Regions from separate parts of the Duganella vulcania genome, predicted to be linked through region 1. Evidence: predicted binding sites of a transcription regulator. Region 1 holds the regulator's gene; the other holds the start of a gene.

Region 1 (7,894 bases):
ACGCACCGCCGACATCTTCTGCGCCGAGCCGACGCCGACGATCGCGCCGGTGATGGTGTGCGTGGTCGAGACCGGCACGCCGAAGTGCGAGGCGATCAGCAGGGTCAGCGCGCCGCCGGTTTCGGCGCAGAAGCCGCCCACCGGTTTGAGCTTGGTGATCTTCTGGCCCATGGTCTTGACGATGCGCCAGCCGCCGAACAGCGTGCCGAACGAGATCGCCGTGTAGCACGAAATCACCACCCACAGCGGCGGCGAGGCGTCGCCGGCCGGCACCTGGCCAACCGCGATCAGCAGCATCCAGATGATGCCGATGGTCTTTTGCGCGTCATTGCCGCCGTGGCCCAGGCTGTACGACGCGGCCGACACCAGCTGCAGGCGGCGGAACCATTTGTCGACCCGGCGCGGCGTCGAGCGCACGAAGATCCACGACACGATCAGCATGATGATGGAGCCGAACACAAAGCCCATCAGCGGCGACAGGATGATCCACTGCACCGTCTTGAGCAGGCCGCCGCCGACCAGCGCGCCGGTGCCGGACTTGGCCACCGCGGCGCCAACCAGGCCGCCGATCAGCGCGTGCGAGGACGACGAGGGAATGCCGTAGTACCAGGTGAACAGGTTCCACACGATGGCGCCGACCAGCGCGCCGAAGATCACGTACTGGTCGACGATGCCGGGATCGATGGTGCCCTTGCCCACCGTGGACGCCACGTGCAGGCCGACCACGAAGATGGCGGTGAAGTTGAACAGCGCGGCCATGGCCACCGCCGTCTGCGGCTTGAGCACGCCGGTCGACACCACGGTCGCGATCGCGTTGGCGGCGTCGTGGAAGCCGTTCATGAAGTCAAACACCAGCGCCAGGGCGATCAGGACGCCCAGCACGTAGATGCTGATTTGTAGGGTATGCATATTGGACGTTTCTTTTTGTAGTTATGCGTTACGCGTTTTCAACGATGATGCCTTCGATGATGTTGGCCACATCTTCGCAACGGTCGGTCACGGTTTCCAGGATCTCGTAGATGGCCTTCATCTTGATCAGGTTGCGCACGTCCGGTTCGTCGCGGAACAGCTTGGACATGGCGGCGCGCATCACGTGGTCGGCGTCCGATTCCAGGCGGTCGATCTCTTCGCAGATGGCGACGATCTGGCGCGAGTTGTCCATGTTGTGCAGCAGGGCCACGGCGTCGCGGACCTTCTCGGTGCAGGCCAGCACCAGCTCGGCCAGGCGCTTGGCTTCCGGCGTGACCGAATGCAGGTCGTACAGCGAGACGGTCTGGGCCGCGTCTTCCAGCAGGTCGAGGATGTCGTCCATGCGGGTGATCAGCTTGTGGATGTCGTCGCGGTCGATCGGCGTGATGAAGGTCTTGTGCAACAGGTCGACGGTGGCGTAGGTGATCTTGTCGGCCTGCTTTTCGATGCTCTCGATCGCGTGCACGCGATTTTCCAGATCGTCGAAATTGGACATCAGGCCCAGCATTTCTTTTGCACCTTTGACGCACAGATCGGCGTGCTGGTTAAACAGGTCAAAAAATTTGCCCTCGGTGGGCATCAAACGTCCAAACATTTTATTCTCCGGTTCATGTTTACTGCAGATCGCCGCCCGGGGTAAGGACGGCTTAAAGATTAATCGCCCTGGCTTAATCGCCTTGATACAGCGCCAGGTTACCGACGTAGTTGCCAAACTTGGTGTACTGGCCGATCCAGGTCAGGCGTACCGAGCCGATCGGGCCGTTACGCTGCTTACCGATAATGATCTCGGCCGTTCCCTTATCGGGCGAGTCCGGGTTGTAGACCTCGTCGCGATACAGGAAGATGATCACGTCCGCATCCTGCTCGATAGCGCCGGATTCGCGCAGGTCGGACATGACGGGACGTTTGTTGGGGCGTTGCTCCAGCGAGCGGTTCAGCTGCGACAGCGCGATCACCGGGCACTGCAGCTCCTTGGCCAGGCCTTTCAGCGATCGGGAAATCTCGGAAATCTCCGAGGCGCGGTTGTCGCCCGGCGTGGAGCCCTGCATCAGCTGCAGGTAGTCGACCACGATCAGGCCCAGCTTGCCGCACTGGCGCGACAGGCGGCGCGCGCGGGCGCGCATCTCGATCGGGTTCAGCGCCGGGGTCTCGTCGATGTAGACCTGGGCGTCGTTCATTTTCTGGATGGCGTGCGTCAGGCGCGGCCAATCCTCGTCGTTCAGCTTGCCGGTACGCAGGCGGTGCTGGTCCAGCTGGCCGACCGAGCCCAGCATACGCATGGCCAGCTGCACGCCGCCCATCTCCATCGAGAACACGGCCACCGGCAGGCCCTCTTCCACCGCGACGTTCTCGGCGATGTTCATCGAGAACGCGGTCTTGCCCATCGACGGACGGCCGGCCACCACCACCATGTCGCCCGGCTGCAGGCCGGAGGTCATGCGGTCGAGGTCGATCCAGCCGGTCGGCACGCCGGTGATCTCGGAGCCGGAATCGCGCGAGTACAGCTCGTCGATGCGCTCGACCACCTGGGTCAGCAGCGGCTGCACCGGCAGCCAGCCGGCCGCACCGCGCGCGCCCTGCTCGGCGATGGCGAAGATCTTGGACTCGGCCTCGTCGAGCATCTGCTTGACTTCCTTGCCCTGGGGCGTGAACGCCTGGCCGGAAATTTCGTCGGCCACCGTGATCAGCTGGCGCAGGATGGAGCGATCGCGCACGATCTCGGCGTAACGGCGGATGTTGGCGGCAGATGGCGTGTTTTGCGCCATCGCGTTCAGGTAGGCCAGGCCGCCCACGTCCTCCGCCTTGCCCAGCTGGGTCAGGGTCTCGAACACCGTGATGACGTCGGCCGGCTTCGAGCCGTTGATCATCTTGACGATCTGCTCGTAGATGATGCGGTGGTCGTAGCGGTAGAAGTCTTCGGGGTGCATCATGTCCGCAATGCGGTCGAACGCCGCATTATCGCGCAGCAGGCCGCCGATGACGGACTGTTCTGCTTCGATGGAATGCGGCGGGACGCGGAGTGAATCGACTTGCGGATCGGAGGGGGCGTTCATGGCGCGAATTATACCTGCTTGCTTGAGCCGTATTACAAATTTATGACGAGAAAAAAGCCGGGCAAGCCCGGCTTTTTCAATGGTGTTGCAACACTGATCAGACGTTTCCGCCTGAAAAAGTATTAGGCAGCTTCGCCCACGACAGCAACGGTCACTTCCACCACCACGTCGGTGTGCAGAGCAACGCTTACTGGGTGCTCGCCAACGGTCTTCAGAGGACCGGTAGGCATGCGCACGGCAGCTTTTTCAACAGCGAAACCAGCTTTGCTCAGGGCTTCAGCGATGTCGAAGTTGGTCACGGAACCGAACAGACGGCCGTCTACACCAGCTTTTTGCGAAACGTTCACGGTCATGCCGTTCAGTTTCTCGCCTTGGGCTTGAGCGGCAGCCAGTTTCTCGGCAGCGGCTTTTTCCAGTTCAGCGCGCTTGACTTCGAATTCAGCAACGGCGGACGCGGTAGCGCGGCGAGCCATTTTTTGCGGAATCAGGAAGTTACGTGCGTAACCGTCTTTGACTTTAACGACTTCACCCAGGTTGCCCAGGTTGACGACTTTTTCTAACAGAATGATTTGCATAGTTCTTCTCCAGGATCTTATCTAGACGACGCAATTAAGCGTGGTGCAGATCGGTGTAAGGCAGCAGCGCGAGGTAGCGAGCGCGCTTGATTGCGGTGTCAACTTGACGCTGGTAGTGCGCCTTGGTACCGGTCAGACGTGCTGGCATGATTTTGCCGTTTTCCTGGACGAAGTCTTTCAGGGTGTCGACGTCTTTGTAGTCAACTTGTTCTACGTTTGCTGCGGTGAAGCGGCAGAACTTCTTGCGCTTGAACAGTGGGTTTTGTTGCTTGCGCTTTTCTTTCAGCTTGAGCTTGTTTTTGTCGAACTTTTTACCGAATGCCATTTTAGGCTCCTGTATCTAAATTGAGCTGTCTGGGACAGCACTAAAATCAATGATGTGAAACACCAGGCTTTTGCTATTGCGATTCTTCTTGTTCAGGAAACCGGTGAACTGATACATGCCTGCCAGTGGCGCCTGACTGAAGCGGCCTGAAATCTCGCCAGCGGCAACCGCGGCAACTTCAAACTCGCTCAATCGGGCGATGCCTGCCTCGACCTGCTGCGACCGGTGCTGGAGTACAGCGTTCACGATCGGCATGCCGGCCGGGGTGTAGCGCAAGGCGTCCCGTTCGGCGATCAAGGCAATCAACTGGAGCTGATTCAGCTCGGTTCCCGGTAACAATTAGGCCGCAGGAGCAGCAGCGGCTGCTGGAGCTTCGGTGCGATGCGATTTCGCTGCATCTTCACGTTGTACCGACTTCATCATCGGCGAAGGAGCGGTTTCCGCTTTCTTCATCTTGACGGTCAGGTGACGCAGCACGGCATCATTGAATTTGAAGGCGGTTTCCAGCTCGACCAGGGTCTCGTTGTCGCATTCGATGTTCAGGCAGATGTAGTGTGCTTTAGCCAGTTTCTGGATCGAGTAAGCCATCTGACGACGGCCCCAATCTTCAACACGGTGCACGGCGCCGCCGCGGGTCGTTACGGTGGTTTTGTAACGCTCGATCATGGCGGGCACTTGCTCGCTCTGGTCCGGGTGGACGATAAATACTATTTCATAGTGACGCATGCAAACTCCCTTAAGGACTGTGAATATAGCCCACCCTGGCGTCAAGACAGGTGTGGGAAGAGGTAAGCCCGCGACTATATCAGCTTTCCCTGCAAAAGACAATCTGCCCGCCACATGAATTTATTTCGCTCAAAGCAACAAATTCCCTTGCTTTTCGCTTCACACTGTACAAAAATACAGACTGTCTATATACACAGGCCTAAAGCACTCTATGATCAAGCTCACCGCAAGACAGGAACAAATTCTCAATCTGATCAAGGATGCCATCGAGAACACCGGCTTCCCGCCGACCCGTGCCGAGATCGCCAATGAACTGGGCTTCAAGTCCGCCAACGCGGCCGAGGAGCATTTGCAGGCGCTGGCGCGCAAGGGCGCGATCGAGATCGCCGCCGGCACCTCGCGCGGCATCCGCCTGCTGGGCGTGCATGCCGAACCGGCCACGCCCAAGGTGCCGGTGTCGCTGATGATGTCGCTGCCGCTGATCGGCCGCGTGGCCGCCGGCTCGCCCATCCTGGCGCAGGAAAACCTGGAGACCAGCTACAGCGTCGATCCGGCCATGTTCTCTTCCAAGCCGGACTACCTGCTGAAGGTGCGCGGCGAGTCGATGCGCGACGCCGGCATCATGGACGGCGACCTGCTGGCGGTCAAGAAGGTGGACAGCGCCAAGAACGGCCAGATCGTCGTGGCCCGCATCGGCAACGATGTCACGGTCAAGCGCTACCGCAAGACCGGCTCCACCGTCGAGCTGCTGCCGGAAAACCCGGACTTCAAGATCATCAAGGTCGATCCCGAAGCCGACGAGTTCGCGCTGGAAGGCCTGGCGGTCGGCCTGATGCGCAGCTGGCACTAAAGACCACGCAAACATCGGCCTCGGGTTACGCATCAGGCGCCTAGCGCTTGCCCGCTGTCTCCGGCTGATGCGACAGGTCGCGCGCGCTCAGGGCAAGGTCGCCTTGACGGCCTTCCCACGCGCTCTGCGCCAGGGCGACAGCGTCGGCCTGGCGCTTGGCCTCGTCCGCCACTTGCACGAACACCTGGCTCATCAAGGCCTGGGCGGCGCCCATCTCATCGTCCGTCATCAGGTCGGCCAGGTCGGCGGGGATGCTCTTGCCGACCGGGAGCGCGGCGTTGTAGTTGGCCAGGAATTGATCGTAACAGTCGTGCCAGGCGGCCAGCGCCTGCGTGAGCGCCGGCCCGCCCGCCGTGGCCGGGCGCATCGGGATGTTGGGCTGCTTGCAATTGAAACGGGCCAGCGCAATGTCGGCGCCGTCGTAGCGGCTGGTGTAGTACTCGATCTCGGCTTGCCGCGCCAGGCGGCTGGCCTGGTCGCCGGCGAAGGCGCTACTCGACAGCACGGTCAATGCCAGAACCCATGCTGCCCTCATATCGCCTCCGCGCTTAGCAAAATTGAAAGCCTAGGTTATCACAGCTTGAGGCTGCGCTCAGCAAGCTTCCAGTGCGCAGGTGAAATCGTCCAGCAGATCGTCGGTGTCCTCGATGCCGACCGACACCCGTATCAGCGACTCGGCGATGCCCATCGAGGCGCGGCGCTCGGCGCCCATCTCGTAGAAAATCGTGTGCGCCACCGGGATGATCAGCGTGCGCGTGTCGCCCAGGTTGGAGGCCGGAATCGCCAGCTTCAGGCGATTGAGGAAATCGAAGCAGTCGATGCCGTCCTTCAGTTCAAAGCTCAACAGCGAACCAAAACTGCGGAACAGCTCGCTGGAGATCGCGTGCTGCGGGTGCGACGCCAGCCCAGGATAATAGACAGCGGCCACGCGCTCGTCGCTTTCCAGCAGGCGGGCCAAGGCCAGCGCGTTCGCGCTGGTGCGTTCCATGCGCAGCGCCAGCGTCTCGGCGCCGACAGCGATGTGGTGCGCCGCTTCCGGCGCCAGCGAGGCGCCGAAGTCGCGCAGGCCCTTGGCGCGGATCTGCGCCAGCCCCCATTGCAGCGGCGCGGCTTTCTTGTAGTTCTCGTAGATGTTGGCGAACCGGGTCCAGTCGTAGACGCCGGTGTCGGTCAGGCTGCCGCCCAGCGCGTTGCCGTGGCCGCCGATCGACTTGGTCAGCGCGTTGACCACCAGCCCGGCGCCCACCGCTTTCGGGCGGAACAGGTAAGGCGTGGTCATCGTGTTGTCGACGATGTAGAGGATGCCGCGCTCCTTGCACAGCTCGCCGATGCGCTTCAGGTCCGCCACTTGCGTGCGCGGATTGGCAATGGTTTCGACGAACACCACGCGGGTCTGCTCGGTGATGGCGGCGGCCACGTTGGCGACATCGGTGGCGTCGACGAAGGACACGCCCACGCCCTGCGCCATGGTGGTCTGCCACAGGCTGTTGGTGTTACCGAACAAGAACGACGACGACACCACATGGTCGCCCGCGCGCAGCAGCGACTGGAACACGGCGCCGATCGCGCCCATGCCGGTGGCGAAGCAGATCGTGCCGACGCCCTGCTCCATCTTGGTGACCTTGTCTTCCAGCGCGGAGATGGTCGGGTTGCCCTGGCGGCCGTAGCGGAAGCCCGGCTCCTTGCCCTGGAACACAGACGCCAGCTGGCGCGCGTCGCCGTAACCGAAGGCGACCGAGGTGTGGATGGGCTTGTGCAGCGAACCGTGCTCGATGCCTTTCTGGCGATCGTTGTGCAGGATGGTGGTGGTGAAGCCGTAATTCTTCTTGTCGTTCATATTCGCGTATTCAAAAAAAAAGCCCGGTGCGGCGTGAACCGCACCGGGCGCGACATCAGCCTTCGGCGGTCGCGAGATTCAGGTTCAGTTGCGAGCGGCCCGCATCCTCGGGGGCGGAGGCCTTCGGATGGTGGCGCGCGTATTCCAGCTTGTCCAGGTAGTCCTTGGAGATGTCGCCGGTGACGTACACGCCGTCAAAGCACGACGCCTCGAAGTTCTTCAACGCCGGATTGACGTCGGAGATGGCGCGCTTCAGCGCGTCGATGTCCTGGTAGACCAGGTGATCGGCGGTGATTTCGCGGCATACTTCCTCGGTGCTGCGGCCGTAGGCGATCAGCTCGTCGCGGGTAGGCATGTCGATGCCGTACACGTTAGGGAAGATCACCGGTGGCGCCGCCGAAGCGAAGATCACTTTCTTGGCGCCGGCTTCGCGCGCCATCTGCACGATCTCGCGGCTGGTGGTGCCGCGCACGATGGAGTCATCCACCAGCAGCACGACCTTGTCCTTGAACTCGGAAGCGATGGCGTTGAGCTTCTGGCGCACGGACTTCTTGCGCG
Region 2 (7,894 bases), on a different contig from region 1:
GGTCCAGTCCTGCGGCGCGGCCAGCGGCGCGCTGACCACGCGGAAGTTGGGCGCGTCCTTGTTGGTCAACAGGTAGAGCCGGTCGCCGTGCGTCTCGGCGTTGTAGCGGTGGCCCGGCGTGCGCGGCATCAGCAGGCGCGGCGCGGCGCCGGGCTGGTCGCGCGGCAGCAGCCAGGTGTCGCTGGTGTCGGCGCTGGCGGCCATCAGTTCGAGGAAGCGGCCATCGTGCGTGCGGCCTATGCCGAGCAGGAAGTTGCCGTCGCGCTCGCGGTAGACTTCCACCGGCTTGCCGCCCGCGATCGACACGCGCAGCAGGCGGTCGGGACGCAGCGTGGACGGATCGGCCTGGGTCAGCAGGATGGTGCGGTTGTCGGCCGCCCATTCCATCGACGTCACGCGCGCCACGCTCAGGGGCAGTTCGCGGCCGCTGCGCAAGTCCTTGAGGTGCAGCTGGAACTGGTGATTGCCGCTGGTGTCGGCGCGGTAGGCCAGCAGGTTGCCGTCGGGACTGGGCATCAGCCCTTCCAGCGCGAAGAACTTTTTGCCTTGGGCCAGGCGGTTCTGGTCCAGCAGGATCTGCTCCGCTGCCTTCTCGTCGTAGCTGCCGTCGGCTGCCGCGCGGCGGCGGCAGTTGAGCGGGTATTGCTGGCCGGCGGCGCTGCGGCTGTAGTAGTAGAAATCGCCCTGGCGCGACGGCGCCGTCAGCTCGCTGGCCGCGGTGCGCTTCCGCATCTCGGCCGCCAGCCGTTTGGCCAGCGGGGCAATGGCAGCGGTGGCGGCCTCGGTGTGGGCGTTCTCGGCTTTCAGGTAGGCCAGCACGGCCGGGTCGCGGCGGTTTTGCAGCCAGTGATATTCGTCGTCCAGTGCTTGCCCATGGTAGTGTTCACGCCAGGGCTTGGTGGCGGCGACCGGTGGCGCGGCCGGTGCGGCCAGGGCCAGTATGGCGGGCAGGGCAAGGAGTGCGGGCAGGATGCGTAGCATGGCGGTCGAGGGCTCCGGGCTGTTCGTCAGCCGCAAATTGTATTGCAAAATAAGCAAATGAAAACAACTATTTCCGACACCGGGCTCGATCCCCTGTACCGCCGCGTCAGCTGGCGGCTGATGCCTTTCCTGTTCCTGTGCTACGTGGCGGCCTACCTGGACCGCGTCAACGTCGGCTTCGCCAAGCTGCAGATGCTGGCCGACCTGCGCTTCAGCGATACCGTGTACGGCGTGGGCGCGGGCATCTTCTTCATCGGCTACTTCCTGTTCGAGGTGCCGTCCAACCTGCTGATGACGCGCACCGGCGCGCGCATCTGGATCGCCCGCATCATGATCAGCTGGGGGCTGATCTCGTCGGCGCTGATGCTGGCCAACAGCGTGGCGACGTTCTACCTGCTGCGCTTCCTGCTCGGCGCGGCGGAGGCCGGCTTCTTCCCCGGCATCATCCTGTACCTGACCTATTGGTATCCGGCCCACCGCCGCGCGCGCATGGTGGCGCTGTTCATGAGCGGGGTGGCGGTGGCCGGCGTGGTGGGCGGGCCGCTGTCGGGCTGGATCATGCAGGCCTTCGCCGGACGCCATGGCCTGAGCGGCTGGCAATGGCTGTTCCTGCTCGAAGGCTTGCCGTCGGTGCTGATCGGCGTGTGGACTTTGTTCTACCTGGACGACGGCATCCGCGCCGCCAAGTGGCTGACCGAGGACGACAAGCGGCAACTGGAACGCGCCATCGCCGAGGACGGCCAGCACCAGCAGCGCCTGCCTCTGGCACGGGTGTTCGCCAGCGGCACGGTGTGGCTGCTGGCGCTGGTGTACTTCCTGTTCGTGATGGGCTTGTACGGCGTGAGCTTCTGGCTGCCGCAGCTGATCAAGAACAGCGGCGTCAAGAACGTGTTCGACATCGGCCTGCTGACGGCGATCCCGTATTCGGTGGCGGCGGTGGCGATGGTGCTGGCCGCGCGCCACTCGGACCGCAGCGGCGAGCGGCGCTGGCACGCGGCCGCGGCGGCCGTGGCCGGCGCGCTGGGCCTGGTGGTGGCCACCGTCTACAGCGACAACACCGCGATCGCGATGGCCGCGCTGAGCGTGGCCACGGCCGGCATCCTGAGCACCTTCCCGATCTTCTGGAGCCTGCCGACCGCGATGCTGGGCGGCGCGGCGGCGGCGGCCGGCATCGCGCTGATCAACTCGGTGGGCAACCTGGCCGGCTTCGCCAGTCCCTACCTGGTCGGCGCCATCAAGGACGCGACCGGCAGCACGGCCAACGGCATCTACCTGCTGGCGGCCAGCCTGGTGGCCGGCGCCGCGCTGGTGCTGGCGCGACGATTACCTGGGACGTAATCGCCGCGCCGCAGCGATTTCCGGACAATGGTTTCTGTCGATTCGACATCAACCACTCAAGGAGATCACCATGCACACCCCAGCCCACATCGCCACCCAATACCTGGCCGTCTGGAACGAACGCGACGCCGCCGCCCGCCGCGCGCTGGTGGCGCGCGCCTTCGCGCTGGACGCCCGCTACCTCGACCCGATGATGCGCGGCGCCGGCCACGACGGCATCGACGCCATGATCGCCGGCGCGCAAAGCCAGTTCCCCGGCTTCCGCTTCGAACTGGACGGCACGCCGGACGGCCACAACGACGTGGTGCGCTTTTCGTGGACGCTGGCCGCGCCGGGCAGCGCGCCGGTGGCGCACGGCACCGATGTCGCCGAGCTGGGCGAGGACGGCCGCCTGACCCGCGTGACCGGCTTCCTGAACGCGGCGTGATCGCGGCCGGGCTATCATTGCCGGACAAGGAGACCCGCATGTCCGCATCGCATCCATCCGGCGCCCACGGCGCGACCGATTATTTCAGCGACTTCGCCGCCGCGTTGAAGTACTGGCGCGGCAAGCGCGGCTACAGCCAGCTGCGTTTGTCGACCGAGAGCACGATCTCGCAGCGCCACATCAGCTTCCTGGAAAGCGGGCGCTCGCAGCCCAGCAAGGATCTGATCCTCAAGCTGGGCATGGTGCTGGAGATCCCGCTGCGCCAGCGCAACGTGATGCTGCTGGCGGCCGGCTACGCGCCGGCCTACCAGGAGCGCAAGCTGTCCGACCCCGAGCTGGGCGCGGTGCGGCGGGCGCTGGACTTCATGCTGGCGCAGCAGGCGCCGTATCCGGCGCTGGTGGTCGATCGCCTGTGGAACCTGGCGCTGGCCAACGCGCCGGCGGCCGGCATGATGCGCTGGCTGCTGGACTTGCCGGCCGACGCGGCCATCCCCACCGACGGCTCGGTCAACGTGCTCAAGCTGATGCTGGATCCGCACGGCGCGCGGCGCTACCTGCACAACTGGGAGGAGGTCGGCGCCGACCTGCTGCACTGGATCCAGCGCGAGGCCATGAGCGACGGCCCCGGCAGCGAAGCCACCACCTTGCTGGGCGAGTTGCTGGCGCTGCCCGGCGTCGACGGCCTGGGCCAGGCGTCGCCCAACCTGGACCGGCGCGCCCTGCCCTTCCTGCCGGTGACCTTGCGCAAGGATGGCGTCGAGCTGAACCTGTTCACCACCATCGCCACGCTGGGCACGCCGCACGATGTCACCGTGCACGAGCTGCGTATCGAATCGTTCTTCCCGGCCGACGAGGCCAGCGCCGCGTGGTTCCGCGCGCGCCATGGCTAGTCCGCCGGCATCGCGTCCAGGATGTCGCGCACGCCGCCGGCGAAGATCTGGCGGGTGATGTCGGCGCTCAGATAACGCAGGTAGATCTGCTGCACCGTGCCGTCGCCGACGATGGTCCGCACCGCCTCGGTGTAGCGCCGCCGCTGCGCCGCCGGCAGCTGCTTCGACACGTAGATGCCCACCATCGCGCGCGGCGATTCGGCAAAGGCGGTGGCGCGCATCTTGCCCTGCAGGTGGAACTGGCGCTGGTGCAGCACGTGGATGGCCGGCGGCGCCAGCGTGCCGTCGGCGCGGCCGGCCAGGATCTTGCGGAACACCACGCCGAAGTCGTTGACGTATTCCAGCCGGCCCAGCTTTTGCAGCCGGTCCATCTGCGCCTGCGTCGCGGGCGAGTACGCGATGCTGCGCGCCACGTTCAGGCGCGCCGTGCTGCGCTCGACAAAATCGGCCAGGCTGCGGAACTCGCCGGCGCTCTGGTTGAGCAGCACCAGTTCGAACTGCGAATAAGTGTAGGGCAACCACACGCCGTGCCGGTCGCGCTCGGCGTTGCGCAGCGCGGCGCCGGTCACGTCCAGCTGGCCGCTGAAGAATTGCGCGTACACCCGGCCGTGCGGATACCAGCCCAGCTGGAAGGTGCAGCCGCTGCGCCGGTGGATTTCCTCCAGCAGGTCGACCGTGATGCCGCGGATGGCGGAGCCGTCGAGGTAGGAAGCGTAGCCGAGGTCGCTGAAGCCGGCGCTGGCCGGCGGGCAGGCGTCCGGCGCCGCCGCCGGGGCGGTGGACAGCAACGTGCTCAGCAATGCGAAGGTCAGGCGCTTGGTCATGGTGGCCGGAGGAAACGGTCGTGGTCTCCAGTGTAACCCCGGCGGCCGCAAATAGGGCGGGGTCTTGCGGACTGATGCATTTTAGTGAATACTGTATGCATTCACAGTAATTTCTCCGCATCATGGTTGAAGACCAGCGCCGCATCGCCCACCTCGACATGGACGCGTTTTATGCGTCCGTGGAGCTGCTGCGCTATCCCGAGCTGCGCGGCCTGCCGGTGGTGATCGGCGGCGGGCGCGACGCCCAGCCGGTGCGGCAGGCGGACGGCAGCCACACGTTTTCGCGGCTGCGCGACTATGTCGGCCGTGGCGTCATCACCACCGCCACCTACGAGGCGCGCGCGCTGGGCGTCGGTTCGGCCATGGGCATGATGAAGGCGGCCAAGCTGGCGCCGGACGCCATCCTGCTGCCGGTCAATTTCGACGCCTACCGCCAGATGTCGCGGCTGTTCAAGAACGCCGTGGCCGCCATCGCGCCGGATTTCGAGGACCGCGGCATCGACGAGATCTATATCGACCTGACCCATGTGGCAGGCGAGACGCGCGAGCTGGCGCAGCGCATCAAGCAGGCCGTGCGCGACGCCACCGGGCTGTCGTGCTCGATCGGCGTGACGCCCAACAAGCTGCTGTCGAAGATCTGCTCGGACCTGGAAAAGCCGGACGGCCTGACCGTGCTGGGCTACGACGACATCCCGGCGCGCATCTGGCCGCTGGGCGTGCGCAAGATCAACGGCATCGGCCCCAAGGCCACCGAGAAGCTGGCGGCGCTGGGCATCGCCACGATCGGCCAGCTGGCGGCCGCCGACGCCGGCCTGCTGCAGGACCATTTCGGCGCCCACTATTCGGCCTGGCTGGCAGACGCCGCGCGCGGCATCGACCACCGCGCCATTTCCACCAGCTCGGAGAGCAAGTCGATCAGCCGCGAGACCACCTTCGAGCGCGACCTGCACGCGCGCCAGGACCGGGGCACGCTGTCGTCCATCCTGACCACGCTGTGCGACCGGCTGGCGGACGACCTCAAGCGCAAGGGCTACGTCAGCCGCACCATCAGCATCAAGCTGCGCTTCGACGACTTCCAGATCGTCAGCCGCAACGTCACGCTGCCGCAGCCCGTGGCGGACGCGGCCGGCATCCTGCAGGCCGCGCGCGAATGCCTGAAACGGGTGCCGCTGCAACGCCGGCTGCGCCTGCTGGGCGTGCGCGCCAGCACGCTGGAGCCGCCCGGCACAGCTGCGCAGATGGCTGTGCCCCGGCAAGGCGAATTGTTCGCCTAGGCAAGCAACAGATTCGGTCCGGCGCCGCCATCACCGTGTAAAATGGCGCTCCCCTGGCATTACTGAAACAAGGCTCAACACATGTGGTTCAAGAATCTACAGATTTACCGTCTGCCGGCCCCTTGGGCCTTTACCCCCGAACAACTGGAAGCGGCGCTGGAGCCGCACTCCTTCGTCCCGGCCAGCAGCAATGAACTGCTGCGCCAGGGCTGGGACCGTCCCCGCCCGAACGGTGGCCTGGTGCACGTGGTCAACAAGCAAATGCTGATCCTGCTGGGCACCGAGAAGAAGCTGCTGCCGAACACCGTCATCAACCAGGTCGCCAAGGCGCGCGCCGCCGAGATGGAAGAGGCGCAAGGCTTCGCTCCCGGCAAGAAGGCGATGAAGGAACTCAAGGAACGCGTGGCCGACGAGCTGCTGCCGCGCGCCTTCTCGATCCGCAGCAATGTCTGGACCTGGCTCGATCCGGTCAACGGCTGGCTGGTGGTGGACGCGGCCAGCCCGGCCAAGGCCGACGAAGTGATCAAGCTGCTGCTCAAGGCGGTCGACAAGCTGCCGCTGGAAAGCCTGCGCGTGCAGCGCTCGCCGGTGGGCGTGATGACCGAATGGCTGCAGGCCGACGACGCGCCGGCCGGCTTCACGGTCGACATGGACACCGAGCTGCGCGCCACCGGCGAGAGCAAGGCGGCGGTGCGCTATGTGCGCCACACGCTGGAAGCGGACGAGGTGCGCCGCCACATCGCGGCCGGCAAGCAGTGCACGCGCCTGGCCATGACCTGGGACAGCAAGATCTCCTTCGTGCTGACCGAGTCGCTGGCGATCAAGGGCATCAAGCCGCTGGACGTGATCGCGGAAAAGGAATCGAGCACCCGCAACGACGAGGAACGCTTCGACGGCGACTTCATGCTGATGACCGGCGAACTGGCCAAGCTGATGGCCGACGTGGTCGAGGCGCTGGGCGGCGAAGCCAAGGCTTGATCGCCGCGCCACAAAAGCCGTTGCTTGTTGGTTAAGGATGCCGCAAAGTCTTTGATTTTGCGGCATTTTTCATGTAATTTTTGATAAAAACCAGCAAAATAAATCCGTTGCTTTATGGAAATTAGAACGAATTCTGCTATAGTGAAAGGTGTTATCAAATAAGGAACTCGCGATGAGCACCCTCGTCCCCATACTGTCCACCGACCAGATCGCCAATGCCCTGAGCACGCAGGATGTGTTGTCGTGGACCAGCGAGGACATCGCCGCGTTGAGTTCGCTCCAGGTGCCGGCGCTGCGCACCGACCACCTTGCCGTGATGAGCAGCGCCCAGCTGTCCTGGCTGGCCACCAGCAACGTCGCGGTGCTGACCACGCGCGACCTGGCCGCCATCAAGGCGGCCACGCTGAACGCGGTGGGCGCGCTGCCGTCGGGCTTCATGGGCGCGCTGACCAGCGCGCAGGTCGCCGCGCTGACCACCGCCCAGGTGGCCGCGCTGGGCACCCGGGCCTTCAGCTACCTGAGCACCGACGCCATCGCCGCGTTTGAAACGGCCGACCTGGCCGCGCTGAGCGTCGCCAATATCGCCAGCCTGTCGTCCGACCAGGTGGCCCTGATGAGCACCGGCCAGTTGAGCGCCCTGAGCACACGCCAGCTGGCGACGTTGACGGCCGATGAAATCGCCGCCATCGGCACGCGCGGCATCGCCGCGCTCGGCACGCAGGCCATCGCCGCGTTGAGCACGTCGCAGCTGGCCGCGCTGGGCGCCGCACAGGTGGCCGCGCTCGGTACCGCGCAGGCCGCCGCGCTGAGCGGCGCGCAATTGAACGCCCTGTCCACCGACGCCATCGCCGGCATGGAAACGGCCGACCTGGCCGCGCTGAAAACCGCCACCATCGCCGGCCTGAGCACGCAGCAGATGGCCGCGCTGAGCAGCACCCAGCTGGGCGCCTTCACCACCGCCGAATTTGCCGCGCTGAGCAGCCGGCAGCTGGCCGCCCTGTCCAGCGACTCGATCGCCGGCCTGCCGGGCGCCGACCTGGCCGCGCTGAACCCGGCCGCCATCGCGCTGCTGGGGCCGGCCTTGCTGGCCTCGCTGGACAGCGCGCAACTGGGCGCGCTCGGCACCCGCCACTTCGCCGCCCTGAGCAGCGAGCAGGTCGCCGCGCTGAGCAGCGTGCAAGT

Evidence for each region. The regulator LexA, encoded in region 1, represses DNA repair genes until DNA is damaged. The targets are predictions, from matches to a motif close to ACTGTATNNNNATACAGT.
Region 2: the regulator LexA is predicted to act here: its motif matches at 4,551-4,568, upstream of dinB (DNA polymerase IV).

Annotation. Positions count from the first base shown of each region.
Region 1 covers NZ_WWCX01000055.1:22,582-30,475, forward strand. The annotation lists gene GTP90_RS23555 (inorganic phosphate transporter) at 1-909, opposite strand, end outside; gene GTP90_RS23560 (DUF47 domain-containing protein) at 938-1,564, opposite strand; gene GTP90_RS23565 (replicative DNA helicase) at 1,638-3,023, opposite strand; gene rplI (50S ribosomal protein L9) at 3,146-3,598, opposite strand; gene rpsR (30S ribosomal protein S18) at 3,633-3,923, opposite strand; gene priB (primosomal replication protein N) at 3,939-4,244, opposite strand; gene rpsF (30S ribosomal protein S6) at 4,263-4,649, opposite strand; gene lexA (transcriptional repressor LexA) at 4,861-5,499, shown strand; gene GTP90_RS23595 (hypothetical protein) at 5,540-6,034, opposite strand; gene GTP90_RS23600 (cystathionine gamma-synthase family protein) at 6,092-7,336, opposite strand; gene purF (amidophosphoribosyltransferase) at 7,392-7,894, opposite strand, start outside.
Region 2 covers NZ_WWCX01000102.1:12,214-20,107, forward strand. The annotation lists gene GTP90_RS30195 (S9 family peptidase) at 1-981, opposite strand, end outside; gene GTP90_RS30200 (MFS transporter) at 1,039-2,319, shown strand; gene GTP90_RS30205 (nuclear transport factor 2 family protein) at 2,390-2,746, shown strand; gene GTP90_RS30210 (helix-turn-helix domain-containing protein) at 2,785-3,636, shown strand; gene GTP90_RS30215 (substrate-binding periplasmic protein) at 3,633-4,460, opposite strand; gene dinB (DNA polymerase IV) at 4,583-5,734, shown strand; gene GTP90_RS30225 (recombination-associated protein RdgC) at 5,816-6,712, shown strand; partial or broken gene GTP90_RS30230 (hypothetical protein) at 6,885-7,894, shown strand, end outside.